DNA from 4 places in the Rhizobium skierniewicense Ch11 genome. Region 2 is predicted to be linked to each of the others. Evidence: predicted binding sites of a transcription regulator. Region 2 holds the regulator's gene; each other region holds the start of a gene.
The links. Region 2 encodes PhoB, which activates phosphate uptake and scavenging genes when phosphate is short. Its sites were predicted from a motif close to TGTCATNNANCTGTCAT; they were not measured.
Positions count from the first base shown of each region.

Region 1: EKM04_RS15020 (BtaA family protein) is a predicted target of PhoB. The motif match lies at 2,382-2,398, and genes of this name have one in related genera.
Region 3: phnF (phosphonate metabolism transcriptional regulator PhnF) is a predicted target of PhoB. The motif match lies at 3,514-3,530, and genes of this name have one in related genera.
Region 4: EKM04_RS04680 (UDP-2,3-diacylglucosamine diphosphatase) is a predicted target of PhoB. The motif match lies at 4,940-4,956, and genes of this name have one in related genera.

Region 1 covers NZ_RXPG01000021.1:159,223-167,263, reverse strand. The annotation lists gene EKM04_RS15030 (glycoside hydrolase family 25 protein) at 1-264, opposite strand, end outside; gene EKM04_RS15025 (class I SAM-dependent methyltransferase) at 412-1,089, opposite strand; gene EKM04_RS15020 (BtaA family protein) at 1,086-2,336, opposite strand; gene EKM04_RS15015 (lytic transglycosylase domain-containing protein) at 2,550-3,584, opposite strand; gene EKM04_RS15010 (LysE family translocator) at 3,708-4,343, opposite strand; gene EKM04_RS15005 (pyrophosphate--fructose-6-phosphate 1-phosphotransferase) at 4,514-5,725, opposite strand; gene EKM04_RS15000 (J domain-containing protein) at 6,037-6,777, shown strand; gene EKM04_RS14995 (N-acetylmuramoyl-L-alanine amidase) at 6,774-7,541, shown strand; gene EKM04_RS14990 (lytic transglycosylase domain-containing protein) at 7,787-8,041, shown strand, end outside.
Region 2 covers NZ_RXPG01000009.1:26,938-34,978, reverse strand. The annotation lists gene argF (ornithine carbamoyltransferase) at 1-66, opposite strand, end outside; gene EKM04_RS08550 (aspartate aminotransferase family protein) at 124-1,332, opposite strand; gene EKM04_RS08545 (GcrA family cell cycle regulator) at 1,769-2,299, shown strand; gene EKM04_RS08540 (DUF7674 family protein) at 2,336-2,704, opposite strand; gene EKM04_RS08535 (DUF6481 family protein) at 2,978-3,367, opposite strand; gene EKM04_RS08530 (hypothetical protein) at 3,406-3,627, opposite strand; gene EKM04_RS08525 (cold-shock protein) at 3,858-4,067, opposite strand; gene phoB (phosphate regulon transcriptional regulator PhoB) at 4,551-5,234, opposite strand; gene phoU (phosphate signaling complex protein PhoU) at 5,266-5,982, opposite strand; gene pstB (phosphate ABC transporter ATP-binding protein PstB) at 6,071-6,886, opposite strand; gene pstA (phosphate ABC transporter permease PstA) at 6,902-8,041, opposite strand, start outside.
Region 3 covers NZ_RXPG01000030.1:413,433-421,473, forward strand. The annotation lists gene phnK (phosphonate C-P lyase system protein PhnK) at 1-409, opposite strand, end outside; gene EKM04_RS21800 (alpha-D-ribose 1-methylphosphonate 5-phosphate C-P-lyase PhnJ) at 406-1,287, opposite strand; gene EKM04_RS21805 (carbon-phosphorus lyase complex subunit) at 1,284-2,375, opposite strand; gene phnH (phosphonate C-P lyase system protein PhnH) at 2,380-2,976, opposite strand; gene phnG (phosphonate C-P lyase system protein PhnG) at 2,976-3,449, opposite strand; gene phnF (phosphonate metabolism transcriptional regulator PhnF) at 3,555-4,280, shown strand; gene EKM04_RS21825 (hypothetical protein) at 4,463-4,759, shown strand; gene EKM04_RS21830 (J domain-containing protein) at 4,806-5,414, opposite strand; gene EKM04_RS21835 (carboxy terminal-processing peptidase) at 5,685-7,775, shown strand.
Region 4 covers NZ_RXPG01000005.1:259,159-267,199, reverse strand. The annotation lists gene EKM04_RS04700 (MlaD family protein) at 1-906, opposite strand, end outside; gene EKM04_RS04695 (ABC transporter ATP-binding protein) at 909-1,742, opposite strand; gene EKM04_RS04690 (ABC transporter permease) at 1,752-2,912, opposite strand; gene dgcA (N-acetyl-D-Glu racemase DgcA) at 3,056-4,039, shown strand; gene EKM04_RS04680 (UDP-2,3-diacylglucosamine diphosphatase) at 4,056-4,886, opposite strand; gene EKM04_RS04675 (NADP-dependent malic enzyme) at 5,103-7,418, shown strand; gene EKM04_RS04670 (DUF2865 domain-containing protein) at 7,567-8,041, shown strand, end outside.

The DNA of each region.
Region 1 (8,041 bases), on a different contig from region 2:
GTCCGTACCTTCGGTTGCCTTGATGAAGGCAAAGGAGACGCCGGATTTGCGCACGGTTGCCCAGTCGATATCCCCATTCCACTTGGACACGTCGATACCGTGTACCTCATGCTTGTGGGGTGAGCGCGCGCCGAAATCCTGTGGATCATTATCCTTGAAGCGCGGCTTGCCGACGGAAGCGGTTTCGAGGAAATCATAACTGGTGGAGGTGCAGCCGCTCAACAGGAGGATGGACACGAAAAGAGCCGGAAGTAGCCGCTGCATGATGATCCCAGTGAAACGAATGAAAGTCCGCGCCGGTCGCCCCGGAGAGGCGCCGTAATCTCCTGTTTACCATAACAGGGTAAACAAGCCGTTATGGCAAGACGGATGACGGGAAATTCAATGCTTTACCGTTGACCGCAGCTGTTTTCAGGCCTCTGGCAAGGTCATGACAGCGCGCCACGCGTATCCTCGCGCAATCGGCTGGAATTCCAACGCAACGTTGGCGCTGCCGGCGAAAGCTTCCAGCACATATCGCATATTGGCACGGGGCGTGACGTGAAACTTGGTCAACCAGGCCTGTAGCAAAGTCCGGAACGGGCGTGGCAGGCCTTCCTGTTGCCCGAAATCCACGATGTGCAGGGAACCACCGGGCGCAAGTGACGCCAGCGCGCGTTCCACTGCCTTTTCCCATTCCGGTATCATCGATACGGCATAGGAAATCATGATTCGGTCAAAACCATCGTTGCGAGCAAATTCGCTGAGCCTGAAGGTCGTGGCATCTGAGACGCGCAACACAGGCCTTTCCTGCCTCCCGGCGAAGGTTTCGGCAGCCGTCGTCAGCATTTCCGCCGAGATATCAAGGCCGTAAATCTTTGCAGTCGGGAAAAGTTTGGATGCTCGAAGAAGATTGCGGCCGGTGCCACAGCCGATTTCCAGCAAGCTGCCGCCTTGCGGGATATCGAGTTTGTCGATGGTGGTGTCGCGGCCCAGCAGATAATATTTGCGCGTCAGATCATAGATGTGTCGCTGGTTGCGATACATCTTGTCCATCAGGTTGGCGTGGTTGACATCACGAAGGCTGACATTGTCACCGATGCTTTTCATGCCTGCGCCCTCTGATAGATATGGAAGCCACCATAAATGGCGGAGCGGTCACGCGCGTTGAGTTCCTGCGAGCGCTCGGCGAGATAGGACCATTGGGCGCGGATATCGGGTGACAGGCGGCCTTCGATGACGCTCTTTTCGGCAGCCGTGCGGAAAATGACGCGGGCGTCTGGCCCCGCCGTACGGCTGATCTGCGACCAGAGTTCATTGATCTGCGTGTCCGTCATCCAGTCCTGCGCGTCCAGAAGAACGTAGCGGTCGACAGAAGATGCCGGTTTGGAGGTCAGCAGTTCTGTAAAGGTGGCGTGGTGTACGGAAACGCGTGCGGCATTTCTGCGGATGGCGGGATAGTAATCGGTGCGCAGATAATCGGGAAGGTTGCCCTCCTGCGCTTGCGGATAACGGCGCACAAAGGCCTGCCAGGCGAAGTAATTGTCTTTCAGCGGGAAATCACAGGCGAGCTTTTCAAGACGCTGGCGAAGAACCGGAGCAATCGTGTTGCCGTCCGAAAGGCTGGCGAGCTCATCGTATTGGCGTGGTGGAATGCCGAGGCCGAAGAGCGAGCTCTTGCGCTTCGTCAGCCAGCGGATCATCGGCTTGTCGAAGAGCGGCGCGACTTTCTCGTTGAAGAACTGACGTTGCTCATCCATCGAACGGGCATTGGCCATGTCCTGAAGCTTCACACCGTGCAGGCGGGCCAGAACGTGACCTATGCCAATGAAGCGGCCGAGCAAGCCGGTGCGATAGATGTTGCCGTTGAACACAGAAATCCGACGGCGGCCGGTCATCTTGCGTTTCGACCAATAGGCGCGTGTCTGCGGGTCGAGGTTTGGGGCAATGAAACGATCGTAGCCTTCGCTGTTGGAGCGCACGTTGGCGTGACCGAACTGGCGCACGACGTCGCCATGATTCGGCAGGTGGCGGAACGCTGCGAGCTTCAACTTGTTGAGGGCGATGTGGTGCGGATTGAGATCCACCACATCGATGCGAGATGGATTGCGCGACAGGTAGGCAAGGACGTTACAGCCGCCTGAACCGATGGTGACGATGCTGTGGCCATCGCGCAGCTCCATCGCCTGCATATCGACCTCAGGGTCTTCCCAGATTTGCGGGTAGACCAGACCGGAAAACAAAACACCGAACAGGCGCTCCGACAGGCCGCTGATGGACAGAGCCTTGTGTTGGAGCAGCGCTGTCTTCAGTTTCACGTTTTTGCTGAAACCGGTTTTCGGCGCGACACTGGTCATCTGATTCCACCTCTCATTCGGTTGAGAGGCGTTTAACCGCGAGACGCAACAGTTTGATGACGAGGCGGTGGTCAGGTGTTTATGTCGCCGTTAGATTGGCATGGGGGCTGTATCCAGCAGCGATACGTCCGCATGTCTTTGACGGCCAGGTCGATCAAGGACTTGATCTTAACTGTTCTCGAGCCAATGAGGGTAGAGGGTTGTGTCGCCAGGCTACTTGCGCAAAACGTGCAGCATGCCCTTGCGCTTGGCGTCGTAATAGTAGCCGCGGGCGTAAAGACGGACGGCGTTATCACGATCGTTGTCGGCCACCAGCCATGCACCACTGAGATATTTCACGGCGTATTTCAGGTTGGTCTCGGCGTCGAAGAGGCCTGAGGCGGGGCCGTCGAAGCCCATCGAGCGTGCCGTGGCGTGCTTGATCTGCATAAGGCCGAAATGGCCGCCGTTGACCGCATTTGGATTGTAGCGGCTCTCACGCATCACGACGCGGTGAACGAGATCTTCTGGCACGTTGTACATGGTGGCGTATTTGGTGATGAGGCCGCTAAGCTTCTGACGGCCAACCATCGATGGCGCATCCAGTGAAGGCGTGATGGCTTCCCGTGTGCTGATGGCGGCAAGAGCTGCATTTTGCGGCGCAGACGCATAGGCAAGCATCGCACCCTGCGGCTTTGGAACCGGGATGACACTCTGCTGCTTCATCATTTCTTCGGTCAGCGGAATGGCTGCCGCTGATGGGGTTCCGGGCGCGCCGGGTGCTGGCGGAAAGCTTCCCTTGAGCGCAACGACCTGCGGAAGCGCGGCACTCGCCGTCTGGTGAGCCAAGGCTGCTGCCGCCGGTGTCGTGGCGGCCGGTGCTGCAAGAGCGACCTGAGTAGCCGCCTGTGGCTGCAACTGCGTGTCTATGGCAGCAGCGGCTGCAATTTCGGATGCGGGGGGAAGTGCAACGCGGCCACCCTTGAGGGCGGTTGATGTTGGTAAGGTCGTTGCCGTGGAAGCGACTTGTGTGGCAACTGCCGCGGTTTCCGTCGTCGCTCCGGCTGCTGCCGTTGCAGGTGTCACACTTGCCATCTGGGTGGTGGTTGTGTCTGCCGATGTGGCCGTAACCGAGGCTATCTTCGGGTGCGATGGATCGCCCTTGGCCGAATATTCGACGCTTGTGCATCCTGCCAGTGACAGCGCAAGGCCCACTGTGGACGACATAAGAAGCGCCGATCTTCGACCAAAACTGCCTGAAAATTTCATGCTGCCGCCCTTGAGTGCGCCTGTCGCTCGATACCCCCGTTTCCAGCGAAGCAGGCAGTCCCTATCCGGCGATCATTAACCTATCGTAAGGTTTCGGGCAAGCGGCGACTTAACAGCAATGTCTTATGCAGCGATACGGCGGTATCCGGCGGTCACGGCGCGGCCAGCGATGAAGCTCTTTCGCTTTGAATTCTTTGCTTTTTTGCTAGCCGACATTCTCCGCACAGACGTGATCGTAAAGCGTGCGAAAGCCGCCTGCAGGCCAAGGCATACGAGCGCAATCAAGAGAAGGACCGACTGCATTTGCGTGACCATTTCAACGACGTCGCGGGTGCCGTTCAAAAACTGCATGAGGAAAGCGACGAAGAAGCCGAAATAACGCAAACGCAAAGCTGCCATCACGAAGCAATCCGAAAAGATGGTGCCGAAGGATTTTCCGCGCAGGTTATCGTTGTCGGCATTGGCTTCGCGCGCGGCGGGTGTCGCAATCGTCCACAGGGTAAACAGCATCAGCCAAGCCGTGCCGGCCCAGCGTGCGATGTCCACAAGCGTGGAGGGCAAGAGTTCTGCGCCGACGACGATAATGGAGGCGGCGGTAACCGTTGTGACGATGCCAAGTGTCGCGCCAGTGAGAGCTGCGACCATGGCGCGCTTGCCGCGTATGGCGGTATAGCTCGCGACTTTGAAGGACACGGGTGAGGGCAGTGCGAAAAGGATAGCGCAGGCCGAGCAGAACACCAGCCAGACTTGTGCGGACATATGCTTTCCTCCTAGCCCTCCCTGCACGTCATTTCTTTGTAACCTACAGTATCACCCCAGAAACCGAAACGCATTTCTGGGGTGATAGGTTCATAACGTCGAGAGCGGTGTGTTTACGCCACAGTTTGCGGTTCACAGCATCATGCGGCGTAAAGAGGCGCTTTTATGCTCTATGCCGCTTTGTAGGGCTGGCCAATGTGGTTCATGACCTCGCCAAACCACGGTGTCGATAGGTCGAAGTGCTTGCCGCCCTTGATGCGCGGAAATTCGATGGTGCGCAGCTTGCCGCCTTGGTCTTCGTCATGGCCGGTAACGCCCGAAACCTTGTTGAGTGCGCTTTCCACGGCCAGATCAACCATGCCCTGGATGAGCCGCAGGTCCTGGCCATTGGCGGGGGCGGAGCGCGCGTAATAGCCCGACTTTTGCACCATTGTGCGTTCCGCGCCGATCAGGCTGGCGAACTGCTTCTGGAACCACCCGCCAACATTGATGGTGTCGATCTTGACGTGACCGAAAGCATCACGCTTGACGGTTTCGCCGGATGCTTCGCGCTCGGCAACGATCGAATCAAGGCCTGCACCTTCAGAGACGAAGAGCGTGACGAAGCCCGTCTTTTCCATCGTCTTCTTCAGGCGCTCTGCCTCGGCCTGGATATCGAAGGCCATTTCCGGCAGATACAGACCATCGATGCTCTTTAGCTGTGGTCCCATCAACAGGCCATCGACATATTCATTGCCAGTGGTCTTTTGGATATAGGCCCGCGCCGTTGCCGCCGTCAGCCAGCCGCAGTGGCGCCCCATGACTTCGTGAATGACGAAGGTCTTGGGCGCTGCACTTTGTTCGTTGCTGACATTGTCGAAGAAGTTTGCGCCAACTTCCGCTGCAGTCCACGCGCCCAGCGACTGCTTGATAGGCACGACGTCGTTATCGACGGTTTTGGGAAGGCCGACAACGGTGAGGTTATAGCCATTGGCGCCGAGGTAGGCCGCAAGGTCCGCAGCCGTCGTGTTGGTGTCATCACCGCCAATGGTGTGCAAAATGGTGACGCCATCCTTTGCCAGACGGTCTGCCGCCACGGCCAAAGGGTTTTCACCTTCCTTGACGAGCCCGCGCTTGGCGCAGTCTGCGGCATTGGTCAGCTTCACACGGCTGTTGCCAATCGGCGAGCCGCCGTAGCGGTGCAAAAGGTGCGCTTTCTCGCGCATATCCTTGGTAATTTGAACGCTGTCGCCCAACAGAACGCCTTGATAACCGGAGCGATAGGCAACGATGTCAATGTCAGGCGCGATGTCGCTGTAGCGTTCGATCAGGCCACCCACGGCAGAGGAGAGGCATGGTGCAAGACCGCCTGCGGTCAACATTGCAACTTTCTGTTTGGCCATCGTGGCACTCCTTCGTGTTCATTCCAAAGATGTCGTAGGGCAAATGGATGCGGCAGCGAAACGAGCATGTAAAGTGAATTTCTCAAGAAAATCGGGCATTTCGCACCAATCTTCAAAGCGATTGAACGAGTTGGCTGATCTAATCGTTTCAATTGCTCGTACCAACTTCGTACTGCTTCCAGGCTGTGGAAAACCAGTGGCGTCGCGACGGAAACGACCCCGCCAAACCTCATCGCAAGATGAAGAAAAGTTAATGCCATGCGACCTTTATGTATATTGCAATCAGCAAGCGGGGCCGTATGCTTAAAGCCATGATGTATGATTTCGCCTGTTTGCAACTTTCATCGCTGTGGGAACGACTGCTTGGCGCAATAGGCGATGCGGCGGGCAATGTGCTGGGCCGCGTTATCGAAGCGGTCAGAACCGTGTTCGAAGGCGATCCGGAAACGCGCCGTCAGGTGTCGTTCTCGGTGGCAATCATTGCCCTGTCGGCCAAGATGGCCAAGGCCGACGGTATGGTCAATGATGCGGAGGTTCAGGCCTTCAGGCAGATATTCGATTTTCCCGAAGAAGAAGCCAAGAACGTTGCGCGACTTTATAACCTCGCGCGGCAGGATGTGGCCGGTTATGAGGCCTATGCCGAGCGTCTGTCCGGACTTTGCGGTTCCGGAGAGCAGAATTGCGAGATGCTGGAAAGCGTTATCGATGGCCTTTTCCACATCGCCAAGGCTGATGGTCTGATCCACGAGCGGGAATTGGCGTTCCTCGGCCGCATCGCGGACATCTTCCGAATCACCGAAGATCGTTTCGAGACAATCATGGCACGACATGTTCACATGGAGGGACGGGATCCTTACCGTGTGCTTGGTGTTTCGCCTGCAGACGATTTTCTCGATATTCGCAAGCGTTATCGCTCGCTTGTGGCTGAACACCACCCCGACAAACTCATTGCGCGCGGCGTTCCCATGGAATTGCACGCCGCTGCGAATGAGCGCATGGCTGCACTCAACGCCGCCTATGCGGCCATCGAGAAAGAACGCCGCGTCGCATGATTGATTTCCCTGCGGATTATGCGGGTGCCAGCGTCGTGCCTTCGCCCAACCACGGCGAACGGGTCGATGTCGACGGCCCTGACATGATTATTCTCCATTACACGGGAATGGGAACCGCAGACAGCGCATTGTCATGGCTGTGCAATGCCGAAAGCCAGGTTTCCAGCCACTATTTCGTCTTTGAAGACGGTCGCATCATGCAGCTTGTGCCGGAACGACGTCGTGCTTGGCATGCGGGCAAAAGCTCCTGGGGTGGGCTGGCGGATATCAACTCACGCTCTATAGGCATCGAGATTGCCAATGCAGGGCACCCGGCGGGTCTTCCTGACTTTCCGAAAGCACAGATCGATGCGGTGATCGAATTGTGTCGAGATTGCGGCGCCAGATGGTCCATCGCGCCGGAACGGGTGCTCGGTCACTCCGATATCGCACCTGTGAGGAAAATCGATCCGGGCGAAAAATTTCCATGGGACATCCTGTCGCAACAGGGGGTCGGTCACTGGGTTCCATCCGCACCCATCGGTGGCGGAAGGTTTTTCCAGCGCGGCGATAGCGGGCAACCCGTGGAAGCCCTGCAATCAATGCTGTCGCTCTATGGATACGCTGTTGAAATCACGGGTGATTACTGTGAGAAGACCGAGGGCGTCATTGCCGCTTTCCAGCGCCACTTCAGGCCATCGCTGGTCGATGGCATTGCCGATTTTTCAACTATCGACACGCTGCACCGGCTGATTGCCGCATTGCCGAAATTTCGTGGCGTCTGAGCGCTTTTATTGAAAATCTGTTCCAGAAAAAGAGTTGAAAGCGGGCCTTTGTTGCGCCTTGCCACAGTATATCCTTATTGGGCCACTTAATACGTCTCACAAACCAGCGATCTGCTTCAATGTGAAACGGTGATCGTGAGTATCAATGATGAAGACGTGCGAAGGATTGTTCTGATGAACTTTCCGAGCGGCTGATCCTTTTCGCCGCACATCGCAGTCTTCGTGCCCGGAGACGTTTTATACCAATGAGAAGAGCATATATTGCTGTCTCGGCTTGCCTTGTGCTGCTTGCCGCGCAGAGTTGCCCTGTTGTTGCCAACGATCAGGTGAAAATCACGACCGTGCCGTTGGAAACCTATATCCGCAAGCCCGGCTATCCCATTCCCGAAAGAACGCTTCCGTCGAAACTGCAAAACGAGTACTCCGACCTGATCGTGAAATACGCCAAACGTTATGGTGTGCCGACCAATCTGGCGCATGCGATTGTGTCCGTCGAGAGC
Region 2 (8,041 bases):
CATAATAACCCGCAGGTCTTCCGAACCAACGGCCGAAAGGTCTAGAAAATGCTTTGCTGATGCCATTTCAATATAGTCCCGTTGGTGCAGGCCGCGCTTGGCGCTTGCCTGAACAATGCGCGTTCAAGCGCTTTTTGCCATTTTCGTGGTGAGGCTTTCCGCCGCTCTTTCAAGCCGGGCCAGCCCCTCGCGCGCCTCTTCCGCCGTCACGACAAGCGGCGGCAGCAGCCGGATGACATTGTCACCAGCCGGAACGCCCAGAAGCCGTTCCGCACGGATCGCATGCAGCAGATCCGATGACGGCACCTTCGCCTTGACGCCGATCAGAAGACCCTCGCCTCTGATCTCCTCGATCACATCAGGATAGCGATCCTTGAGCGATGCGAGCCCTTGACGGAATACCAGTGCAACGTCTCGCACATGCGGAAGAAAGTCGTCGGCCAGAACGATATCCAGCACCGCGTTGCCGCAGGCCATGGCCAACGGGTTGCCGCCATACGTCGTACCATGCACGCCAGCCGTCATGCCGGATGCGGCCTCTGCCGTGGCAAGGCATGCGCCGAACGGAAAACCGCCGCCGATACCCTTGGCCACCGCCATGATATCCGGCGTCACGCCCGACCACTCATGCGCAAAGAACTTGCCCGTGCGGCCGACGCCGGTCTGTACTTCATCAAAAATCAGCAGCAGGCCATGCTCGTCACACAGCGCCCGTAGTGCCCGCAGAAACTCCGGCGACACGGGGCGCACACCGCCCTCACCTTGAATCGGCTCGATCAGCAGCGCTGCCGTTTCCGGAAGGATCGCCGCTTTCAGCGCGTCGAGATCGTTGAACGGTACCTGATCGAAGCCCTCGACCTTGGGACCGAAACCCTCGATGTATTTCTCCTGTCCACCGGCAGCAATCGTTGCCAGCGTGCGCCCATGGAAAGCGCCTTCAAAGGTAATGATACGGAATTTTTCCGGATGACCATGCGTGTAATGATAACGGCGCGCGGTTTTGATAGCGCATTCCAGGGATTCCGCACCCGAATTGGTGAAGAAAACCTTGTCCGCAAAAGTTGCATCCGTCAGCCGCTTGGCGAGCACTTCCTGCCCCTCAACCTCGTAGAGATTGGACAGGTGCCAGACCTTTTCTGCCTGCGACTTTAACGCGTCCACCATGTGCGGATGGCTGTGACCAACCGATGTGACCGCCACGCCCGCACCAAAATCCAGGTATCGCTCGCCCTTTTCCGTAACGAGCCAAACGCCCTCTCCTCGTTCAAAGCGCAGGGGAGCTCTGGAAAACGTATCGAACAATGGCCCAGTTTCGAGCACAGTGTCGGCCATGGCAGTGTCACTCCTTGCGCGAAAGGCGCTGTCATAAGGGCTTACCGGTCATCCCGTGCCTGAAAATCAAAAATGCCGCCTCGCGGCGGCTTCGGGTCGTCTTCCTCTTACGCAATCACTATTGTCACTTCACCTGGCGATGTCAACAAATGTCCGTATTTTCCGGCTGTCTCAAGCCATGGTAGAAGATTTGGGACACCATACGAGGTGTTGCTTTTCTGACTCACAAATGCAGCAAGTTGGGGAAAACCGGAAAATCGATTCCAGATGATTCCCACGACTCTTGTCAGAGAGTCACCCGACGATTAGGTTAATCTTCAATTACTAGACTGCAAGCGGCGGAACTAGTCACCTACAATCTGGCGGACACTCTGCGCGTGGTTCACTCCACGGCATTAGAGAATGATTCGGCCTGCGCGACGAGCGGAGAAGCGGCATGAACTGGACTGATGAACGCGTTGAGAGACTCAAAAGGTTGTGGGCCGAGGGCCTGAGCGCGAGCCAGATCGCGGCACAACTTGGCGGTGTCAGCCGCAACGCCGTCATCGGCAAAGTCCACCGCCTGAACCTTCCCGGCCGCGCAAAAGCGGGCGGCACTGTCGCTACGTCACGCCCGGCCACTAAGCGCCCGGCAGTCGCGACACCGTCTGCTGCACCACGCGCCGCAAATACCTTTCAGGCACGCGCTGCGACACCGCGTCCAACGGTGCGCACGGCAACGTTAAGCGATCAGGACACCGATACAGGCCGGGTTGTCGACTATGTACCGGTCAACACAGCGGTTCTGCCGACATCGCTTCGTCTGACCCTGACGGAACTCACGGAACGCACCTGCAAATGGCCGGTGGGTGATCCGCTGAAAGATGATTTCCACTTCTGCGGCTGCGACGCGTCTGAATCCTCGCCTTACTGCAAATTCCACGCAAAGATGGCTTACCAGCCTGTGAGCGAACGCCGCAGAGCCTGAAGGTTCGGGAAAAATCTGTGATCATAAATGAGCGGGTCATTGGCCCGCTTTTTTAATGGGCGAATGGCTCTGACGTCTTTGACCTCGGCAAGATTCGCTCAACGCGTCTACAATCACGGCTTCGGTGTGGTAGGTCAAAATGGTGCGCCACTCTTCGACTTCACGAGCCGTCATGAACTCGGGCAAGCGGAGACGCACCTGTTCATGGTCGGCCAGATGTTCAATGAAGCCAACCGCCGCAGCGGTGTTGATATCTGCATGTGGCGCTGCAAGACAATAGCGGGCGTAATCCATGATGCGACGGGCTTTATCTATCCTGTCGTTTTTCACGCAGGCTTCGAAAAAGGCGCGCAGCTCTATCCATGCAGCCATAGGCGACCAGGCGCGCTCGATCTCATCGCGCATCAGGTGCAGCCTCGATGGCCTTACGGCGCCAGACGCTCATATCAATTATCCACCATCATCCCAGGAACTCGTATAGAGCGTTGGGCTTGACGTTGGGCAAAAATATTCAGGAGAAGAATTATGGTGCGCGCGAAAAGCGTCCCAGACAGGGCTCTGCCTGAGCGGTGAGAATACCGTGTCCGGGTTATTGCCCCACGCTGCCAGCAGTCTGACAGGGCGCCCTGCCAGATCGCAGCCCTTCGGGTGAATGGCTGCTTGATCTTGGCGAATGGTTCAGCCCTGGCGGGCTTTGCGGTTGGCATAGCGGCGGTCACGCTCTGCCTTACGAGCGGCTTCGTCTTCGATGACGCGGGCGATGCGGTTCTTATCGGCCAGCTTGCGGGCGTCTTCTTCGGCGCTTGCCGCGGCTTCGAGTTCGGCCTGCTTTTGAGCAGCCTCTGCTTCAAGGCGGATTTTTTCTTCGCGTTTTTGCTGCTCACGCGCGGCCTGTCGCGCTCTGCGGGCCTCGGCAACGGCGATCTGTTCGGCCTGCTTGGCTTCAAGCATGGGTGCCGCAGCTTCCTTGGCTTCGCGATAGGCCTTCAAAAGAGCAGCCTTTGCTTCGGCAGCGGCGCCGCGCTGTTCGGAAACTTCGTTGTTCTTGATGTTTCTAGTGTTTCTCAAATCTCTATTCCAGTTGAGTGGTCATATTGATCCTGCGATCAGGTCTTCTTACCACGTTTCGTTGGGGCAGGTACAGGGTTCAGGCTGTCTTGCAATTCCTTGGCAAGACGCGCTTCGCGCAGTCTGATCGTCTTTTCGTCACGCGCCTGCGTAATCGAGTTGATCTCTTCAACCGCATGGCCACGGGCAAAAAACTGCGTTTGCGTGGCGCCAAATGCGATCTCGGCCTGTTTGCGAGATTTGCTGTGTGTTTCAGACATGAAATTTCCTTCCTGTCGCACCGGCCTGAAATCGGGATCGATTTGCTGGAAGTCCGATGCGGGGTGGATCGAGCAGCCTGGACCCTGTTAACGCCATAAAGGCACAGTACCCGAAGCTTGCGCCGCCAAGCGGCACAAAAAAAGGCCAGGCAAAGTGCCTGACCTCGGTTGGTCTCATGCTTTCAACAGTGCCAGTACATCCGTGGTCAAGGGAAAGCAGATCCCGTTATTTAAGCAGCCTGAAGGTTGCAAGCAGACATTTTGCCCGACTTGTTGTCGCGCTCAAGGTCGTAGCTCAGCTTCTGGCCTTCAACGATTTCGCGCATACCTGCACGCTCTACAGCGGAGATGTGTACGAATGCGTCTGTGCCGCCGTTGTCAGGCTGAATGAAGCCGAAGCCCTTGGTGGAGTTAAACCATTTTACTGTGCCTGTGGTCATAATGAACCCTTTCAAAGCATAAGAGATAGATCGCAGAACTGACGCCCTGCGTGCGATTATAGCGATTTTTTTGAAGAAAGGGTTAGTTCAAAACGCGGTGCTAATCGCGCGGCAACCAAAGCTCAGCAAGAAAAAATATCGACAACCAATAGATAGAGCCTTCCGGTCGGATAGTCAAACTTTAATTTTCAGATAATTTCAATCAACCCTTGTCGTCATATCAGTCACGATATGAGAACGTTTGTTTTCGTTGAGGATATTGAGCTCTGAAACAGTCTGGTATTCTGGCTGTTTATCAGCCCAGGTGCCGATCTATTCAACATATCATATCTTGATCGGGGCGTCGCTAGGCTCCCACCGTGTCGTGATGAGCCTACAAGAACCAAGCGACTTCAGACATGAAAAGCACGCCGCTGATATGCGCCGCTCACGGTGGCGCGTGCTCCTCAATGCGTTACGTCGCATCTGACTTCGCCGTAGACGTTAGGCCTCCATCGAATATCCAGCGCCGCGAACGGTGCGGATGACGTCCTGCATGCTGGAGAAGTTGAGCGCCTTGCGCAGACGGCCTACATGGACGTCCACCGTGCGTTCATCCACGTAGATGTCGTGCCCCCACACGCCGTCAAGAAGTTGCGAGCGGGAAAAAACGCGGCCGGGCGATACCATCAGGAACTCCAGCAAGCGGAATTCGGTTGGTCCCAGGCGCACTTCGCGGGCCTTGCGATGGACGCGGTGGGTTTCGCGGTCCAGTTCGATATCACCACATTTCAAAACGGATGACAGGACCTCCGGGCGGGCGCGGCGCAGCATCGCCTTGACGCGCGCCATCAGTTCCGGTGTGGAGAACGGCTTGACCACATAGTCGTCGGCACCTGTGGCCAATCCACGCACGCGTTCGCTTTCCTCGCCACGGGCCGTCAGCATGATGATTGGCAGGCGTTCCGTTTCCGGGCGCATCCGCAAGCGACGGCACAGCTCGATGCCGGAGACACCTGGCAGCATCCAGTCGAGAATGAGCAGATCCGGCGTACGTTCCTGCAAGCGGATTTCCGCCTCATCACCACGCGGGATCGTGTCCACGTCGTAACCTTCGGATTCGAGATTGTAGCGAAGAAGAACGCTCAACGCCTCTTCATCTTCGACAACAGCTATTTTCGGCACCATGACTAGTGACTCCGCCAGTCTTGTAGGACATTCACTCGGTGATCGCACCGAGCGTATTGGAACTGTCGTCCTTGGGACGCTCGCCTGCCGGCTGGCTGCCGGTGGCCATGTAGTAGATGGTTTCCGCGATGTTCGTCGCATGATCGCCCACACGCTCGATATTCTTGGCGCAGAACAGAAGGTGTGTGCAGGTGGTGATGTTGCGCGGGTCTTCCATCATGTAGGTCAACAGCTCGCGAAACAGCGAGGTGTACATGGCATCAATTTCCTCATCACGCTCGCGGATGGTCTGCGCCTTTTCCGCCGAACGGGTGGAATAGACATCCAGAACGTCTTTCAACTGGACCAAAGCCAGCTCTGACAAGTGTTCGAGACCACGGGCGAGCTTGCGGGGTACACCGGTTCCGGCAACCGCGATGACCCGCTTGGCCGTGTTCTTGCCAAGGTCGCCCACACGCTCCAGATCAGCGGCGATGCGCAGCGAGCCGATGATTTCGCGAAGGTCGGCAGCCATCGGCTGACGCTTGGCGATGGTCACGATCGCCTTGTCTCCGATTTCGCGCTCGGCATTGTCGAGGATCGTATCATCTGAAATGACCTTCTGGGCCAAAGCGGCATCGGAGTTGACGAGCGCGCGCACCGCATCGCTGCACATCTGCTCCGCAAGACCACCCATTTCAGCGATACGGCGGCTGAGGAACTTCAGTTCCTCGTCGTACGCGGACATGATGTGCGAGTTTGTCGGCATGGTCGAATTCTCCAGTTTCGATGCGGCTGGCCGCAAGCCCTGTCAGGCTCAAGCGGTTCAACGCGATGGGTTGCAATCAACGACAGGATCAGCCGAAGCGACCCATGATGTAATCCTGCGTGCGCTGGTCATCCGGGTTGGTGAACATCTTGTCGGTGTCGTTTTCTTCCACGAGATGACCCAGATGGAACATCGCAGTGCGCTGTGAAACGCGGGCTGCCTGTTGCATGGAGTGGGTCACGATGACGATGGTGTAGTTCGAGCGAAGTTCGTGGATCAGTTCCTCGACCTTGGCCGTTGCGATAGGGTCGAGCGCCGAGCAGGGTTCGTCCATCAAAATGACTTCAGGGCTGACGGCAATCGCGCGGGCGATGCACAGACGCTGTTGCTGACCACCCGAAAGGCCCGTCCCGGATTCCAGCAGGCGATCCTTGGCTTCGTTCCACAGACCTGCCTTTTGAAGGCTGGCCTCGACGATCTGGTCCATATCCGCTTTGTTGCGGGCAAGACCGTGAATGCGCGGGCCGTAGGCGATGTTCTCGTAGATCGACTTCGGAAACGGGTTCGGCTTCTGAAACACCATGCCGACACGGGCGCGCAGTTCAACCACATCGATGTTGCTGTCGTAGATATCTTCGCCATCGAGCGTGATCTTACCCGTGACGCGGCAACCGTCGATCGTGTCGTTCATGCGGTTCAGCGTTCGCAGGAATGTGGATTTGCCACAGCCCGATGGACCGATGAGCGCGGTCACGGTGTTTTCGCGGACGTTGAGGTTCACATCGTACAGCGCCCTTTTGTCGCTGTAGTAGACGGATACGTCCTTGCCAATCATCTTATGAGAAACGTCATTCATTTTCTTGTCCAGCGCCTTTTCCATTGCTGCTTCCGACAACATATTCATCGTTCTAAGCTCCTTTTACCAGCGCCGCTCGAAGCGACGCCGCAAGAGAATTGCGCCAACATTCATGACAACGAGGAAAATCAGCAGGATGATGATAGCGCCGGATGTCCGTTCGACAAAGGCGCGCTCTGCCTCGTTTGCCCACATATAGATCTGGACCGGCAAGGCCGTGGATGGGTCCATCGGCGTTGTCGGGTAGTTTGCGACGAAGGCGACCATGCCGATCAACAGCAGGGGAGCGGTTTCCCCCAGAGCATGGGCCAGGCCGATGATGGTGCCGGTCAGAATTCCCGGCATGGCCAGCGGAAGAACATGGTGGAAGATCGTCTGCATCTTCGAGGCGCCCAGCCCCAAAGCCGCAGCGCGGATCGATGGCGGAACGGCCTTGAGCGCCGCACGGGTCGCAATGATGATCGTCGGCAAGGTCATCAGTGTCAGCACGAAGCCGCCGACCAGAGATGCCGAGCGCGGGAAGCCCATGAAGTTGATGAAGACCGACAGGCCGAGCAGACCGTAGACAATCGATGGCACGGCTGCGAGGTTGTTGATGTTCACCTCGATCAGATCGGTAATGCGGTTCTTGGGCGCGAACTCCTCCAGATAGATCGAGGCTGCCACGCCTATCGGCAGGGACAGCACGAGAACGATCATCATCATGTAGAAGGAACCGATGAGCGCAACGCCCACACCGGCGGCCTCCGGACGGCTCGATGCGCCATTCACGAAAATGCCGGTGTTGAACTGCTTGGCAAGCTGGCCGCTTGCGACGAGCTGATCCATCCACTTGACCTGCTGGTCGGAGACGCGGCGGTTTGCCTCTTCGCCGGTCATGTCAAACTGGCCCTTGAAGGCCGAGTCGATATCGCCGGACGCCAGAAGCGCGACATTGCGCGTCGTACCAATCACGCTTGGATCCGTTGTCACGATGTCGCGCAGCTGGGTGCGAACACTATCGGACACCATGGTCCCGATGGTGCGCAAGGCGGTGCGGTCGTCCAGCGACACGCCCAGCGCCCTGGCCACCGCGTTGCGCGCCAGAACCGGGTAGTTCGCCGTCACAAGCTTGTTCGGATTTGTGGCACGTTGATTGTCGGGATCGATGATCTGTTCGGAAAACTCCACCGGAACCGTGATCGTCGTCTGTTGAAACGCCGT
Region 3 (8,041 bases), on a different contig from region 2:
CACGCGCCAGCCAATCGCTGGCGTTGCGGCGAATATCGCCGTAATGACGCTCTCCAATGGCCATAAGGCGTTCACCGACATTGGCGCCTGCCGAAACCCGCATCCGCAAACCGTCGGCCGGGTTCTGGTGAACGAAGCCCCAGTCCGTGCGCATCAAGAAGCGTCTCTCAGCCTCAGATAGATCGGCAAGATCGGGAAAACGCCCGTCACGCATCCGATACCGGACGCTACCGGCAGAGCGGTCGAGCCGCGCCGAAGTACAGTTCAGCAATGTCGTCTTGCCGGACCCGGATTCGCCGACAATTGCGATGACCTCGCCCGGCCAGACGTCGAAAGAAACACCGGTGCAGCCGATGAAGGCGCCATAGCGACGTTCAAGATCGCGCACGGACAGTATGGGATCGCTCATGGTTGCTCTCCCATCGCAGCCTTCGGCATTCCTAGACCCTGATGGCCGTCTCCCTGTCTCGTTTCGCAATGATCTGTGTCGGAACACACGAACATGCGTCCGCCTTGGTCGTCGGTCACAACTTCATCGAGGTAGACGCCGGTGGCATTGCATAGAGCGCAGGGTGCAGTGAACGTCTGGACCTCGAAAGGATGGTCTTCGAAGTCGAGGCTAACGACGTCCGTGAAGGGTGGAAGCGCATAAATCCGCTTCTCGCGACCAGCACCGAACAGCTGTAATGCGGGCGAATTGTGCATTTTCGGATTGTCGAATTTCGGAATGGGCGAGGGGCCCATCACATAACGGCCCTCGATCTTGACGGGGTAATCGTACGTCGTTGCGATATGGCCGTGTCTGGCGATATCCTCATAAAGCTTGACCTGAATCAGGCCGTATTCTTCCAACCCGTGCATGATGCGCGTCTCCGTTTCACGCGGTTCGAGGAAACGTAGCGGCTCAGGAATGGGGACCTGATAGACAATGGTTTGGCCGGCCTTGAGAGGCGTCTCGGGAATGCGGTGGCGCGTCTGGATGACACTGGCTTCTGTGGTTTTCGTCGTCGTTGCCACGCCCGCGGTCTTGGCAAAAAAAGCACGGATCGAGACTGCATTCGTCGTGTCGTCGGCACCCTGGTCGATGACCTTGAGAACGTCGTCCGGGCCGAGGATCGCAGCCGTCACCTGAACGCCGCCGGTTCCCCAGCCATAAGGCATGGGCATCTCGCGGGAGGCGAACGGCACCTGATAGCCGGGGATGGCGATGGCCTTCAGGATTGCCCGACGGATCATGCGTTTCGTCTGCTCATCCAGATAGGCGAAGTTGTAACTGGGCAGGTTCATTCTGCTGCCTCCTTGCTGGCCGAGGTCTCTTCGTTTTCCTTCCGCAACATGCGCAGCAGACCGAGTTCGGCCTGGAAATCCACGTAATGCGGTAATTTGAGATGTTCGACGAATCCGGTGGCTTCGACATTATCGCAATGGGCCAACACGAACTCTTCGTCCTGTGCGGGCGCGGTCCGTTGCTCATCGAATTCATCGGCGCGCAACGCTCGGTCAACGAGGCTGACAGCCATAGCTTTTCGTTCGGACTGCCCGAACACCAGCCCATAGCCCCGCGTGAAGCGCGGGCCGTCTGCCGTGGTGCCCTTGAACTGCGACACCATCTGGCACTCGGTGACACGAATGGAACCAATGGAAACCGCAAAGCCAAGCTCCGGGACATCCACCTCGACCTCGACGAGCCCGATGCGCACTTCTCCGACAAAGGGGTGAGTGCGGCCGTAGCCTCGTTGCGTGGAGTAACCGAGCGACAGCAGAAATCCCTCGTCGCCACGCGCTAGCGCCTGAAGTCGCAGATCTCGGTTCGCCGGAAATGACGTCGGCTCACGGGTCATATCCGTCGGCTCTTCTTCCGACTGGATGTCAGGCTCGATCAAGCCTTCATCGTTGAGGATATCCGTGATGCGTGGATAGGTGCTCTCTTGCTGGGCCTCGCGCCGTTCCGGCTGATCAACGGTCTCGTCAACGGCCATGGCGGGGTCGATCAGGCGGTGGGTATAGTCGAAGGTGGGTCCCAACAGTTGGCCACCGGGGATATCCTTATAGGTGGCAGATACCCGGCGTTCGATCTGCATGGCCCCCGTGTCGATCGGTTGGGAATATCCGAAACGGGGCAGGGTGGTGCGATAAGCCCGCAGCAGAAAAATCGCCTCGATGAGGTCGCCGCGGGATTGCCGAACGGCCATAGCAGCCAGTTCTGGATCATAGAGAGAACCCTCGGCCATGACGCGATCAACGCCAAGCGAAAGCTGACCGGCAATCTGCTCCAATGTCAGCGCAGGCACATCGCGATCGCCTCGGCGTCTGTCGGCCAACAGCTTATGAGCTTTGTCGATAGCGGCTTCACCGCCCTTTACGGCCACATACATCGCTTCAAATCTCCTTGATGCGCGTTGTGCGCGGGAGGGCCAACGCCTCGCTGCCACAAACGATGATGACGTCGAGGCCCAGTGGGTAAGACGCGTTGTTCTCCAGCGCCCATTTGGCAAAGCCTTCCGGCAGGCCGGATGGTGAAATGGCGTGCGTGTTTTCAATCCCGGGGCCGGAGAGTTGCAGCATGGTCCCGCCAGTCATGGCGTGAACCGGAAGGATCAACGTTGCAGAGCGGTCGGGATAGCTCATCGTCCCCACAGCAAAATCTTTCCAGTTATCAATTCGGCTTTTCTCACTAAGAACCGCAAAGCTTGCCTTGCCTTGCTCTGGTGTGACCGGTGCGCCCGAATGGAAGACCAGCCATTCGGCAGCACTCTGCATGTCGCCCGCGTTTTCAAACCAGACCGGGGTGTCATAATCCGCAAGCGTCAGCAAAATGGCAGAGGCAGCGCAGGTGAGGGGCGCAGGGCCGGTTGCGACGGTGCCGAGATCAACGTTCGTTCCAGGTCTGGAAAAAGCATCCATTACCGCTCGGAAAACACTCTGGGAGGCGAAAACAGGATCGGTGAAGCCGCCATCGAATGTTGCTGTTTGCATCAGTCTTCTCCTCGTGTGACGGTGAAGAAATCGACCTTTGTCGCTTCCGTCTCTTCGGCGCGCTTTTGCTTCTCGTCGTTGATTGCGGAGAGGATGGGCCGGGTGATTTCGTCATCGATACGTTGCTGCCAGGTGTCGATTTGCCGTAGCGCATCGAGATGGGCGACGATGCGTGCCTTGTTTTGGTCCCGGCCCAGCACGATGGAGTGGCCGACCTCACCTGTCACGAGCTTGATCGTTGCACGAGTGACGCTCGCTTCGCCTAGATTAAAGGTGGCACCACCACCGCCAATTCTGCCTCGAACCATGACGGTGCCGATTTCCGGGCCGCGTACCGGTGAAGCGGTGGGCAGCGATGGAGCCATCCGCGAGTAACGTTCATCCAGCAGAACAGCAGGCGCCGCCGACAGGATGTCGAGAGCGCTTTTTCTTGAGAGAACTGCAGTGTCAAAGGGGTGCTTGATGCGTGTCATCTCTCATCCATATTTATCTAGTTGTGTAGACAACTAATCATATTTGATATATACACTCAATACGGTGACAGAAGAATGACAGCCTGGTGTTTGTGGAGGGCTTGCGTGGACGATCTCGATGATGGCGTTTCACGGTGGCGGCGCGTTGCAGACGGCATCCGCAATGCCATCAGCGAGGGGGCGATAGACGATCAATTGCCAACGGAGGGCGCCTTGGCGTCTCAGTACGGGGTCAATCGCCATACCGTCAGGCGAGCAATCGCTGCGTTATCCAGTGAGGGGCTTCTTCGCGCTGAGCGCGGTCGCGGCACCTTCGTCAATGCGGTGCCCCAGCGCATTGTTTATCCGATTGGCACGAGGGCCCGCTTTTCCGAAAACATGATGCGACAATCGTTGGAGCCATCGGGGCGATTGATCAATGCCGAGCTGATTGTTGCCAACGCTGCACAGGCAAGCCTGCTGGATTGCAAGATCGGAGCGCCGCTGCATCGTATGGAGCATCTGGCCGTGGCAGCCGGTGTTCCGCTGTCCAGATCGACCTCTCTTTTTTCCGCAGACCGGTTTCCCGGGATCATCGCCGCCTATGCCGAGACCGGCTCCATCACAAAGGCACTGGAAATGGAGGGTCTTGCGGATTATCGGCGCAAGGAAACGAGATTGACCGCTGAACGCGCATCATCTCGCGATGTCAGCTTCCTCACTTGTGCGCCCGATAGTATCGTCCTTGTCAGTCGGGCAATCGATATCGATCAGAACGATGCACCCGTACAAAGCATCGTCACGCGTTTCTTGGCAGACCGTATGGAACTTGTCTTCTCGAATGCGCCATAGCTTCTATCTTTCCGCGATCACATACAGAGCGAAACTGGAAGACGGACCGGGCTTGTACAAAACTTTTCGGGAAAAAAGACAACCGTATCAAGGTTGTTCTCACCGCTTAAGCTGTTAGAACCAAAGGACCACGCCGACCGTGTGGTCTGCATACGGTGGGTTAACCCTGGAGAGCTTTGTCGATGAATTATGCCGCACTCATCTCGGAGCTGTTGGAAACCTCTGAACACGTTTCAGACACCGACCCCGCCAAAATCCGTGAACTGCTTGATCACGCCGTTGTCGCGGTGCGGGACTTGAGAGACAAGATCGACAGACATCCAGCGCAAAACGTCCGCGATGCCGTGACGTTTCTAGAGAAGATTTCCGCTGATTTGGCCGTCGGTGACGTTCCTGTCGATCAATGTCGAAGCGCGTTGAAAGACGCTTCGGTCATGATCGAAGACCTCGCAGCAAAGTCGCGTTCCAAGATTTATTAGAACACGACCCCCTTATTGCGACATTACGGTTGACGATCACAACGCGTCAGCAAAAGCCATTCAGCTTCAGTATCTTGTGTGCCTCGATCGTCGCTTGAAGCGCTGCTTCCGAGGTGCGGTCGCCCTGGTTGCCATCTGGGTGATGCATCTTAAGCCTTTCCCGGTAACGGCGCCTGATATCTTCAGGCGTCGCATCTGCTTCGAGGCCTAGCGTGTCGAAAGCCTTTGCTTCGAGCACCTTGAGCTTGCGTTTCTGAAGATCGGCTTTTTGCGCCTGACGCTGAGCTGCCGTCTTGCGCTGATTCAATGCTTTTGCAGAACCGGAGCGTGCGGTCGAGGGCATCGGAATTTCCGTCGACCGGTCGACCCGTGTGCCAAAGGTCACGCGGCGACCTTCAGCAGCTTCCTTTTGGTAGCGCGCCACTTCATCGCTCGATGGGGCTGACGTGAAGCTGTATCCCTTGTTGTAATCTCTGACATGCTCGATGCAGAACATGAGATACAGTCCTTCGGCCATGGGTCCAACAGGTGCGCGATGCGTACCGGTCTTGTCGCAACCGTCCCACTGACATTTCGGACCTGTCGGCTCGCTAGCGCTTGTCGATTTTTTGCGCGCGGACTTCAGTCCAACGAATATTTTTGAATCAGACGTCATGACGTGTGTATGGACTCAGTGCGCCATCCCGGCAAGGGTTTTTGCGCGACCTGCCCAATGGTTTTTGCGCACCCGATATGCATGGAGGGAATTGCGCGCCATTTATCTGTGAGACGATGGTGGGAAATTGATGATGAATTGGCTGCTGCACATCGTGTAATGATCGCATCATTGTGTTCAAGACACACGGTGCGGACTTGTTAAAAAATCACAATTGCTCTCTAGATTTCAGTAGAGTTGATTCAAGACGTCGATAAGGAATAACGCTGAATGCGCATGAAGTATGGTTTTGTTGGCTTAATTCTGTTTGTTGCGTCCTCTGCTTTTTCTCAAGAGCTCGCGAAACCTCCTGTCTTGGAGCCATCCAGCACTCAGGCGCAAGCCGCCAATCTGAGTGCGCAGTTCCTTGGGAGGTATGCCTATAAGCCTGTTCCGCTCGATGACGCGCTCTCCGCAAAAATCATGGACAAGTTCATCAAGTCTCTCGACCCGGACAGGATGCTGTTCATGCAGGCTGATATCGACACCTTCATGGTTGGCAAAAACAGCATCGATAACGGGATACTGGACGAAAACCTAGAAATTCCGTTTTCCATTTTCAACGTTTATACCCAGCGGGTCGTCGATCGCATGACCTACGCCCGTGGCCTGCTCAAGCAGCCGTTCGATTTCACAGCAAAAGAAGAATATTCGCTTTTCCGAGAGGATGCCCCATGGGCGCAATCTGCGCAGGAGAGCAATGAGCTTTGGCGCAAGCGGGTTAAAAGTGACTGGCTGCGTCTGAAGCTGGCGGGTCAGGCCGATACGGCGATTCGTGATACTCTGGACAAGCGTTACAAGAATATTCTGGAGCGCGTTTATCCCTACAAGAGCGACGACGTGTTCCAGACGTTCATGGCCGCCTACACAACGGCAGTGGATCCTCATACCGACTATTTCAGTGCCGCAGCGTCCAACGAGTTCGACATCTCGATGAGACTTTCTCTGGTTGGTATCGGTGCCGTTCTGCAGGAACGTGATGGTTACACCACAATTCGTGAACTCGTTGCAGGTGGTCCGGCCCAATTGTCCGGAAAACTTGCCGTTGGCGATCGCATCATTGGCGTGGGGCAGGGTCAGGATGGCGAGATTAAAGAGGTTGTCGGAACCCGGCTGGATGAAGTGGTCCAAATGATACGGGGTGAAAAAGACTCCACCGTTCGACTGGATATCTTGCCTGCAGATGCGGGTGGAAATGCAAACCACCGTGTTATCACTCTCATCAGAGACAAGGTCAGCCTGGAAAAACAGGCCGCTCAAAAGACGATCGTCCCCGTGCTCAAGGATGGTGTCACGCGCAAAATTGGCGTGATCACGCTGCCGACCTTTTACGAGGATTTTGAAGCGCGCCGAAAAGGTGACAAGAATTACAGAAGCGCCAGCCGAGATGTTGCCAAGCTGCTTGGAGAGTTGAAGCAGGAGAATGTGGACGGCGTGCTTGTCGATCTGCGTGACAATGGCGGCGGATCCCTGTCGGAGGCAATTGATTTGACCGGCTTGTTTGTCGGCAAGGGGCCGGTTGTCCAGCAGCGGGACGCAGAGGGCAAGATCAAGGTCGAAAGCGATGATCTGTCAACGCCGGCATGGTCAGGTCCCGTCGGCGTTCTGATCAACCGCGGTTCTGCTTCGGCCTCGGAAATTTTCGCGGCCGCCATACAGGATTATGGCCGTGGGGTGATCGTGGGCGAGCCGAGTTTCGGTAAGGGTACGGTCCAGACGGTTGTCGATCTCGATCAGGTTGCCCGCAACACCAAGCCGGAATTCGGCCAGCTGAAACTCACCATCGCACAGTTTTTCCGTATCGATGGTGGCACGACGCAATTGCATGGTGTCACACCCGACATCAGCCTGCCGGGTCTGTCCGATCCCAAGCTGCTGGGTGAATCGAGCTACGACAACGCATTGCCGTTTTCCGAAATCAAGCCTGCGAAATATGCCGCTAAAGGAACGACAAGCGCTCTGTTGCCGCAACTCCAAAGCCGCCATGAGGCCCGTATCAAGGACGACAAGGCTTTTCAGCGATTTGAAGCGGATGTCGCCGACCTCAAGGCCCAACGCGAGAAACGAACTTTGTCTCTCAATGAAGCTGAACGCAGGAATGAAATGACCGCGTTGGCGGATCGTCTGAAAGCGCGCGGAGAGGCAGACGACGGGGTTATGCGCGGTAGTGATGATGGTTTGCAAGCAAACGAGCGCAGTCTAAGTGCTAATCTCGCGATCGAGACCGCTCGGAAAAATGCAAAAGACGTTCTACAGATCGAGGCAGCAACGATCGTTGCCGATGAGGCAGACCTGTCGCAGGACGTCAAGAAAAAGCAGTAAAGTCTGCAAAACAGGCTCAAAAGCATCAAGTCGCCGACCAGAGCTCACATGCAGGTCGGCGGCTTTTCTTCGACGTCGGTGGGTAACATGTGTCGCCCAATCGAGCGGATTGTCCAAAAGAAAATCGCCATGAAGATCATACCGCGGTGGATGATGCATGTGACCTCCATGGTCTGAAGGCCGTTTCACTTTATCCGTTTAAGCCGCGAAATAACGATAGTTCTGGAACCTGTTGGCGTACCACCAGTTTGCTTGGCAGTACCCTA
Region 4 (8,041 bases), on a different contig from region 2:
GTCCACCGCGTTGCTGACCTTTGCCGGATCGACCGAAGCCAGCAGCGTGTCGGCGCGCTTCACGACGACCTGAACGTCTGAACTGGCCTGCTCGAAGTTGCGTGACGTGCGCTGCACCGTTTCCATCACATCCTGAATACCACCGGAGGCAGACGCGACATCGGACGTCACCTTGTCGACGTTGGTCAGGATCGAATCGATCTTCTGCGAGTCCACGGATTTCACGAGGTCTTCGACGGCCGTCAGCGTACTGTCCAGACGCACGGACACAGACTGAACGGTGGTCGAAAGCGAACTCAGGCTTTCGAGGAAGTTTTCGATACCATCGGAGTTGGCAGCAAGAGCGTTGGAGAATTTCTCGGCATTGCGCACCGTCTGCGTCAAAGGTCCACGCGCATCCTGCACGAAGCCCTGCAACTCGCCGATGGCACCATCCGCGCGTTTCAAGATCTTGTCGGCCGTTGCCAGAAGGTTGGTCACGCTGGAGAGGTCGGCCGTCAACTCCGCCGGCACGCCGGTATCGAAGGATTTCTGCAAAATCCGCTCTTCATTGTTACGGCCGCCGGAAAGCTCGATATAGGCGGCGCCCGTCAGGCCCTGAATTTCAAGAACGGCACGGGTGGATGGAAACACCGGAGCATCGGCCTGCACTTCCGTGAAGGCAATCGAATAAGCCGGATCGTCCCGGTCAATAGACAGGCCACGCACGGTACCAACAGGAATGCCGTTGAACCGCACCGGCGAGCCGACGGACAGGCCGTTGGCCGAGCCCGGAATACGGATCGTCAACTGAGCGGTAGGTCCACCGCGGCCGAATTCTGCCATCCAGTAAACGAAGCCGAATGCCGCCCCGATGACGATCAGGGTGAATATTCCGACGATGGTGTAATTTGCCTTTGTTTCCATGGCTATCCGTCACTCCCCGGAATGTGTTGCGTGCCATCGGGAAGAACGACGGCACGTGCCCGCTTTCCGCGGAAATATGATTGAACCCAAGGATCGTCGCTCTCGAACATTTCCTCGAGTGTGCCTTCTACGGCAACTTTTTTATTGCCCAGAACGGCTATGCGGTCACAGACCGAAAACAGGCTGTCGAGATCGTGCGTCACCATGTAGACGGTCAATCCCAACGAATCACGCAGTCTCGCAATCAACATATCGAATTCAGCAGCGCCGATCGGGTCAAGCCCGGATGTCGGCTCGTCCAGAAAAACAAGATCGGGATCGAGCGACAATGCGCGCGCCAGCGCCGCGCGCTTGATCATGCCGCCTGACAGCTCGGACGGATATTTGTCTGCGGCATCAGCTGCCAGACCCACCATCTCGATTTTCAACGCGGCTAGCTCGTCCATCAGCGCCTGTGGCAAGTCCAGATATTCGCGCATTGGAAGCTGGATGTTCTCTTTGACAGTCAGGCCGGAAAACAATGCACCTTGCTGGAAAAGAACGCCAAGGCGCGTGTCCAGACCCATACGCTCGTCTTCCGTCGCCTTGTCGTAATCTGTTCCAAGAATTTTGATTGTACCGGCCTGGCGGGGAAGCAGGCGCAAAACCGCCCGCATCAAAACGGACTTACCGGCACCAGACGGACCGATAAAGCCGAGAATTTCGCCACGGTAGACGTCGAGATCAAGATTATCGAGAACGACCTTGTCGCCAAACGCAACGGTCACGCCTTCAACCGAGAGAATGACTTCCCGGTCTTTCTTGCTGTTGTCTGTCTTTACGGCCTGGTCCTGCACATCCTCTCCTTAAAAATCGATGGCTGCATAGAAGATGGCGAACACACCATCGACCAGGATCACAACAAAAATGGACTTTACCACGGACGAAGTCACGTGCTGACCAAGCGACTCAGCGCTTCCGCCAACCTTCATGCCCTCGACCGCGGCCACGATGCCGATGATCAGCGCCATGAACGGTGCCTTGATCATGCCGGATGCGATGGTGGAAATTTCCACCGCAGAATGCAGACGGGAAAGGAACACTTCGAATGTGATGCCTGAATACAGCAGCGAAACGACGGCAGCCCCGAACAGCGCCGCAAAGTTGGCGATGATGGTCAGAAGCGGAAGCGCGATCGTGAGCGCCACGAGGCGTGGGAACACCAGAACGCCGACCGGATTGAGCCCTATAACCTTCAGCGCGTCGATTTCCTCTCGCATTTTCATGGAGCCGATCTCGGCCGTGATCGCGCTTCCCGAGCGACCGGCGATCATGATCGCAGTCAGCAAAACGCCGATTTCACGAAGCTGCAAGATGCCGACGAGGTCGACCACAAACACTTCCGCACCGAAGTAACGCAGCTGAAACGCACCCTGCTGGGCAATGATCGCGCCGATGAGAAACGACATCAACAGGATGATCGGCACAGCGCGCACGCCCATATGGTCGATCTGGTTGACGATGGCAGCAGGTGAAACACCGCGCCCTCGCCCAAGCTTCATCTGTGCGCCGCGCACGGCAGAGCCCAGAATATACATGCCTGCCAGGAAATCGGCGCCTGCCTGCAAGACGTTCTTGCCTACGGGGTCGAATATCCGCTCGACGACACCCTTTTTATTGGTCTCCTTGGGCGGCAATGGTGCCTCATCCGGCAGAGCCGTGATGATGCCTTCAACCCGCTCATTGCCTTCAAATACGACCTCAGTACCGGCCTGTTCCAGGCGGTAGCGCATGCGGCGTAAGAGCCATGCACCCGTGGTATCGATATCATCCACATCGGCAAGATCGACCGAGATTGAGCCGTTCGCTGCAGATCTTTCGATCTTCTCGATGTCGGCAAGGACAGGATGGATGTTGGCATTACGCCAGGAACCGCTCAAAACGTAACGCGCGTTCTCGGCCTCAGCGTTGTCATCGGCTGAGATTGATGCAGGTTTCGCCCGTTGTTTAGTCTGAAGTTCTTGCATCTTGCTCCAAGCGAATGCAGCGTCTTAAAGATTCTGTAACGATTCATATCGACTGCCGGATCAGCAAGCCACTGCCCTGCGGATGAAAACGGGTGATTTTTCGTCTGTTTACAGGTTTATTCATCACCTCTAAGGCAATTTTCATGCGTCGTTACCTTGAAGCCACAGCAGAGACGTTCCCGATTGCCGGAAGTTTCACCATATCGCGGGGCAGCCGAACCGAGATTCGTGTCGTGCGCTGCACACTTCATGACGGTGACGCCAAAGGCGTTGGTGAATGCGTGCCTTACGCTCGTTATGGGGAAACCATCGAGGGTGTGATTGCGGATATCCGTGCAGTCGCTGATGCCGTGGCTAACGGTCTGGACAGGCACACGTTGCAACACACGATGAAACCGGGCGCGGCGCGCAATGCCGTGGACTGCGCCCTGTGGGACCTGGAGGCAAAGCTTAGCGGTAAAGGCGTCGCAGAAGCGATATTACGTGGACCCGCCCATCCAATTGTGACCGCCTATACGATTTCGCTCGGTGACGCAGATACCATGGCCGCCAAAGCTGCCGAAAACGCCCATCGCCCGCTTCTGAAGATCAAGACGGGAACCGAAGACGACGAGGCTCGCCTCCGCGTCGTGCGCGCAGCCGCGCCAACGACAGCGATCATCATCGACGCCAATGAGGGATGGAGAGAAGACAATCTCGAACATCACCTTGCCATCGCGGCTGAACTGGGTATCGCTTTGATCGAGCAGCCCTTACCCGCCGGCATGGACCATATGCTGTCACGTATATCGAGGCCCGTTCCGATCTGCGCGGATGAAAGCGTACATCTCACAGCCGATCTGGCATCGCTCCGCGACCGTTACGATGCCATCAACATCAAGCTCGATAAAACAGGCGGACTGACCGAAGCGCTGATCATGAAGCGCGAGGCGGAGCGGCTTGGCTATACCATCATGGTGGGATGTATGCTCGGCACATCGCTCGGCATGGCGCCCGCTGTGTTACTGGCGCAGGACACGGCCTTTGCCGATCTCGATGGCCCATTACTGCTGGCGCGCGATCACCTCCCCGGACTGGTCTACGACGACTCGATTGTCCATCCCCCAGAGCCACAACTCTGGGGTTGACGGAAACCGACCTGCTTTAGGCTGCGTATTTGCCGATGAGCTTGGGAAAAGCGACCGGCTCCAGTTCGCCAACGCTGTGCTCTTCGGTCTGTTGATCCGACTTCATCCAGGTGATCAGTTCGAACGTGCCGTCCATCGTCTCGACGACCGCCGTGCAGCTTTCCACCCAGTCGCCGGTGTTGATGTAGCGGATACCGTCGATATCCTCCATCACCGCATGATGAATATGTCCGCAGATGACGCCGTCCACATTGTTGCGGCGCGCTTCGTCCGCCACCACGCGCTGGAACTCGCCGATGAAATTGACGGCATGCTTGACCTGGAGCTTCGCCCAGGCTGAGAACGACCAGTAAGGAAGCCCAATGCGGCGACGAACGGCCGCCAGCAGAACGTTGACGGCAATCGCAGCATCGTAGGCCCAGTCACCCAGATAGGCCAGAAGACGGGCGTTACGGACCACCACATCGAACTCGTCGCCGTGAATGACGAGGTATTTCTTGCCATCGGCGGCTTCGTGGATCATCCGCTCGGCCACTTCGATACCACCGAAATGGGTGCCCGGAAATTCACGAAGGAATTCGTCGTGGTTGCCAGGAATGTAAACGATGCGCGTTCCCTTGCGGGCCTTGCGCAGCAGCTTCTGGACAACGTCGTTGCAGCCCTGCGGCCAGTACCAGTTGCGGCGCAACCGCCAGCCATCGATGATGTCGCCGACAAGAATGATGGTCTCGGCTTCATGATAGCGCAGGAAATCCAAGAGGAAATCCGTCTTGGCGGCTTTCGATCCAAGATGCACGTCTGAAATGAAGAGTGTTCTGAACTGTTTGGCTTCGCTTTGCCCGGCCATGGAACTGTTCCCCCTGTACTCGGCAATCCTCATCAATGGAAAAACAGACTCGTGTTTCAGCAAGATGACAATGCTGCCATTGCGCATGCGAAACCGGCGTTTGAGCACAAGCAAAAGTACCGACTTTGCCTGGAACAGGTAAAATAAACGGCTGTACGCACAAGCTGATTGTTGTATGCAAAGGCCTCCAAGAAACTTGAAATAAGCGGTGACAGAATGAGTTCTCAGGAAACGGGCAACACGAAAAACACCAACGCCAACGCGGATCTGGAAGAACAGGCGCTTTTCTATCACCGCTATCCGCGTCCCGGAAAACTGGAAATCCAGGCGTCCAAACCGCTCGGCAACCAACGCGATCTGGCACTTGCCTATTCGCCCGGCGTTGCTGCGCCTTGTCTTGCCATTCACGAAAATCCTGAAATGGCTGCCGAATATACCGCGCGCGCCAATCTGGTCGCCGTGATTTCCAATGGCACCGCAGTTTTGGGCCTCGGCAATATCGGCCCTCTCGCCTCCAAGCCAGTCATGGAAGGCAAAGCGGTTCTGTTCAAGAAATTTGCAGGCATCGACGTCTTCGATATCGAAATCGACGCACCTGGTATCACCGACATGGTCTCGACCATTTCGGCGCTGGAGCCGACCTTTGGCGGCATCAACCTTGAAGACATCAAGGCGCCCGAATGTTTCGAAGTGGAGCGTCAGCTTCGCGAAAAAATGAACATCCCGGTATTTCATGATGACCAGCACGGTACCGCCATCATCGTCGCTGCGGCGGTCACCAACGCACTGGAACTGGCAGGCAAAACAATCGGTGATGTCAAGATCGTTGCATCCGGTGCGGGTGCGGCGGCCCTCGCCTGCCTCAACCTGTTGGTGGTGCTGGGTGCAAAACGCGAAAACATCTGGGTTCACGATATCGAGGGCCTCGTCTACGAAGGACGAAACAGCCTGATGGACGAGTGGAAAGAGGTCTATGCGCAAAAGACCGACAAGCGCGTTCTCAATGAAACCATCGATGGCGCCGATGTTTTCCTCGGTCTTTCCGCGGCAGGTGTCCTGAAGCCGGAGCTTCTGGCCCGCATGGCGGAAAAGCCGCTCATTCTGGCGCTGGCCAATCCCAACCCGGAAATCATGCCGGAACTGGCCCGCACCGCGCGCCCGGACGCCATGATCTGCACCGGCCGCTCGGATTTTCCGAATCAGGTCAACAACGTTCTCTGCTTCCCTTACATCTTCAGAGGTGCACTGGATTGCGGCGCGACAACCATCAACGAAGAAATGAAGATGGCAGCCGTCCACGCGATTGCCGAACTGGCGCGCGAGGAAGTCTCGGAGGTCGCAGCGAAGGCCTATAGTGACGAAACGCCGATCTTTGGCCCCAACTACCTCATCCCGTCGCCGTTCGATCCGCGCCTGATCCTGCGCATTGCGCCAGCCGTTGCGCGTGCCGCTGCCGCAAGCGGTGTGGCTGCGCGCCCCATAACGGATTTCGACGCCTACCTCGACCAGCTCAACCGTTTCGTCTGGCGCTCGGGCTTCATCATGAAACCCATCTTCAATCTGGCGAAGACGGCAGAAAAGAAGCGCATCATCTTTGCTGAAGGCGAAGACGAACGCGTGCTGCGCGCCGCCCAGGTCTTGTTGGAGGAAGGCACAGGCGTGCCGATCCTCATCGGCCGTCCGCAGATCATCGAAACACGCCTCAAGCGCTTCGGTCTTCGCATTCGCCCGCACGCGGATTTTGCGGTGGTCAACCCTGAAGACGATCCGCGCTACCGCGAGTATGTTGATGACTACTTCGCTCTGGTCGGTCGCGCCGGCATCAACCCGGAAGCGGCGCGCACCATCGTTCGCACAAACAGCACCGTCATCGGCGCTCTCTCGGTCAAGCGTGGCGAAGCAGATGCACTGATCTGTGGTCTGGAAGGCCGCTTCGATCGTCACCTGCGCGACGTCAACCAGATTATCGGCAAACGCGAGGGCGCACACACATTCGGCGGTCTCAGCTTGCTCATTACCCAGCAGGGCGCAATCTTCCTCACGGACACCTTCGTCAATTACGATCCCACGTCTGAAGACATCGCGGAACTGGCAATCCTGGCGTCCAGGGAAATCAAGCGTTTTGGAATAACACCGAAGATCGCTCTCGTCAGCCACTCGAATTTCGGCTCGCGCGATTCCGAAAGCGCGCGCAAGATGCGCCGCGCCCTTCAGCTGGTGCGCGACACCGCGCCGGAACTGGAAATCGATGGTGAAATGCAGGGCGGCTCGGCGCTGTCGGAAATCCTGCGCAAGCGGGCCATGCCCAATAGTGCTCTGTCGGGGGAAGCGAACCTGCTGGTTTTCCCGAACCTCGATTCGGCCAACATCACCCTCGGCGTCGTGCGCACCATGACCGAGGGTCTGCATGTCGGCCCTATCCTGCTCGGTTCAGCCATGCCCGTCCACATTCTGTCACCAACGGTGACATCGCGTGGTGTGGTCAACATGGCGGCCCTTGCAACAGTTCAGGCTTCACACCCTTCTGTGTAAGTCCGGGTTAACGCAATTTTGAACTGGTTGTTGCCGCTTTGCGGCCCAGCCTTATGTTATCCTGAACGCATATTCGTGGTTTGCATTCGGCTGACGACGATCAACAGGGTATGGCACGCATGTTTACGGGCCGGAAACGGACAGACCATTGATCTCGCGCCGAGGCCGATTGATCGGCACCCTTTCAGCGGTTCTGTTCGCCGTTCCCCTGTACGCGCAGACTAACGACGTCTGCGGTGATCTGCGGGCTGAGTTGAATCAACCCACGCGCATCATGGGAAATACGGCGGAAGTGCGCCGTTATGCAAGCGCGCTGGCCCAGCAGAACATCATCATTCGCCGGATCCGGAACGATATGCGTGGCTATGGCTGCTCCTCTGGCAGCGTGATTGTCTATGGAAATCCGAACGCGCAGCTCTGCGGCGAAATCGGCGATGCGCTGGCGCAGGCTGAAGCTGAACGCGCCATGATTGCAGAAGACCGCGATCGTATGCTGGCCGCACGGCAGGCAGACAACGCCCAAAATAGTCGCCAAAACATCCTGGCCGCTCTCGAAGAAAATGGCTGCTTCGACGAGCAGCCACCGTCCCTGGCCTCGACCGACCCCTCGCAAGACCCCGATA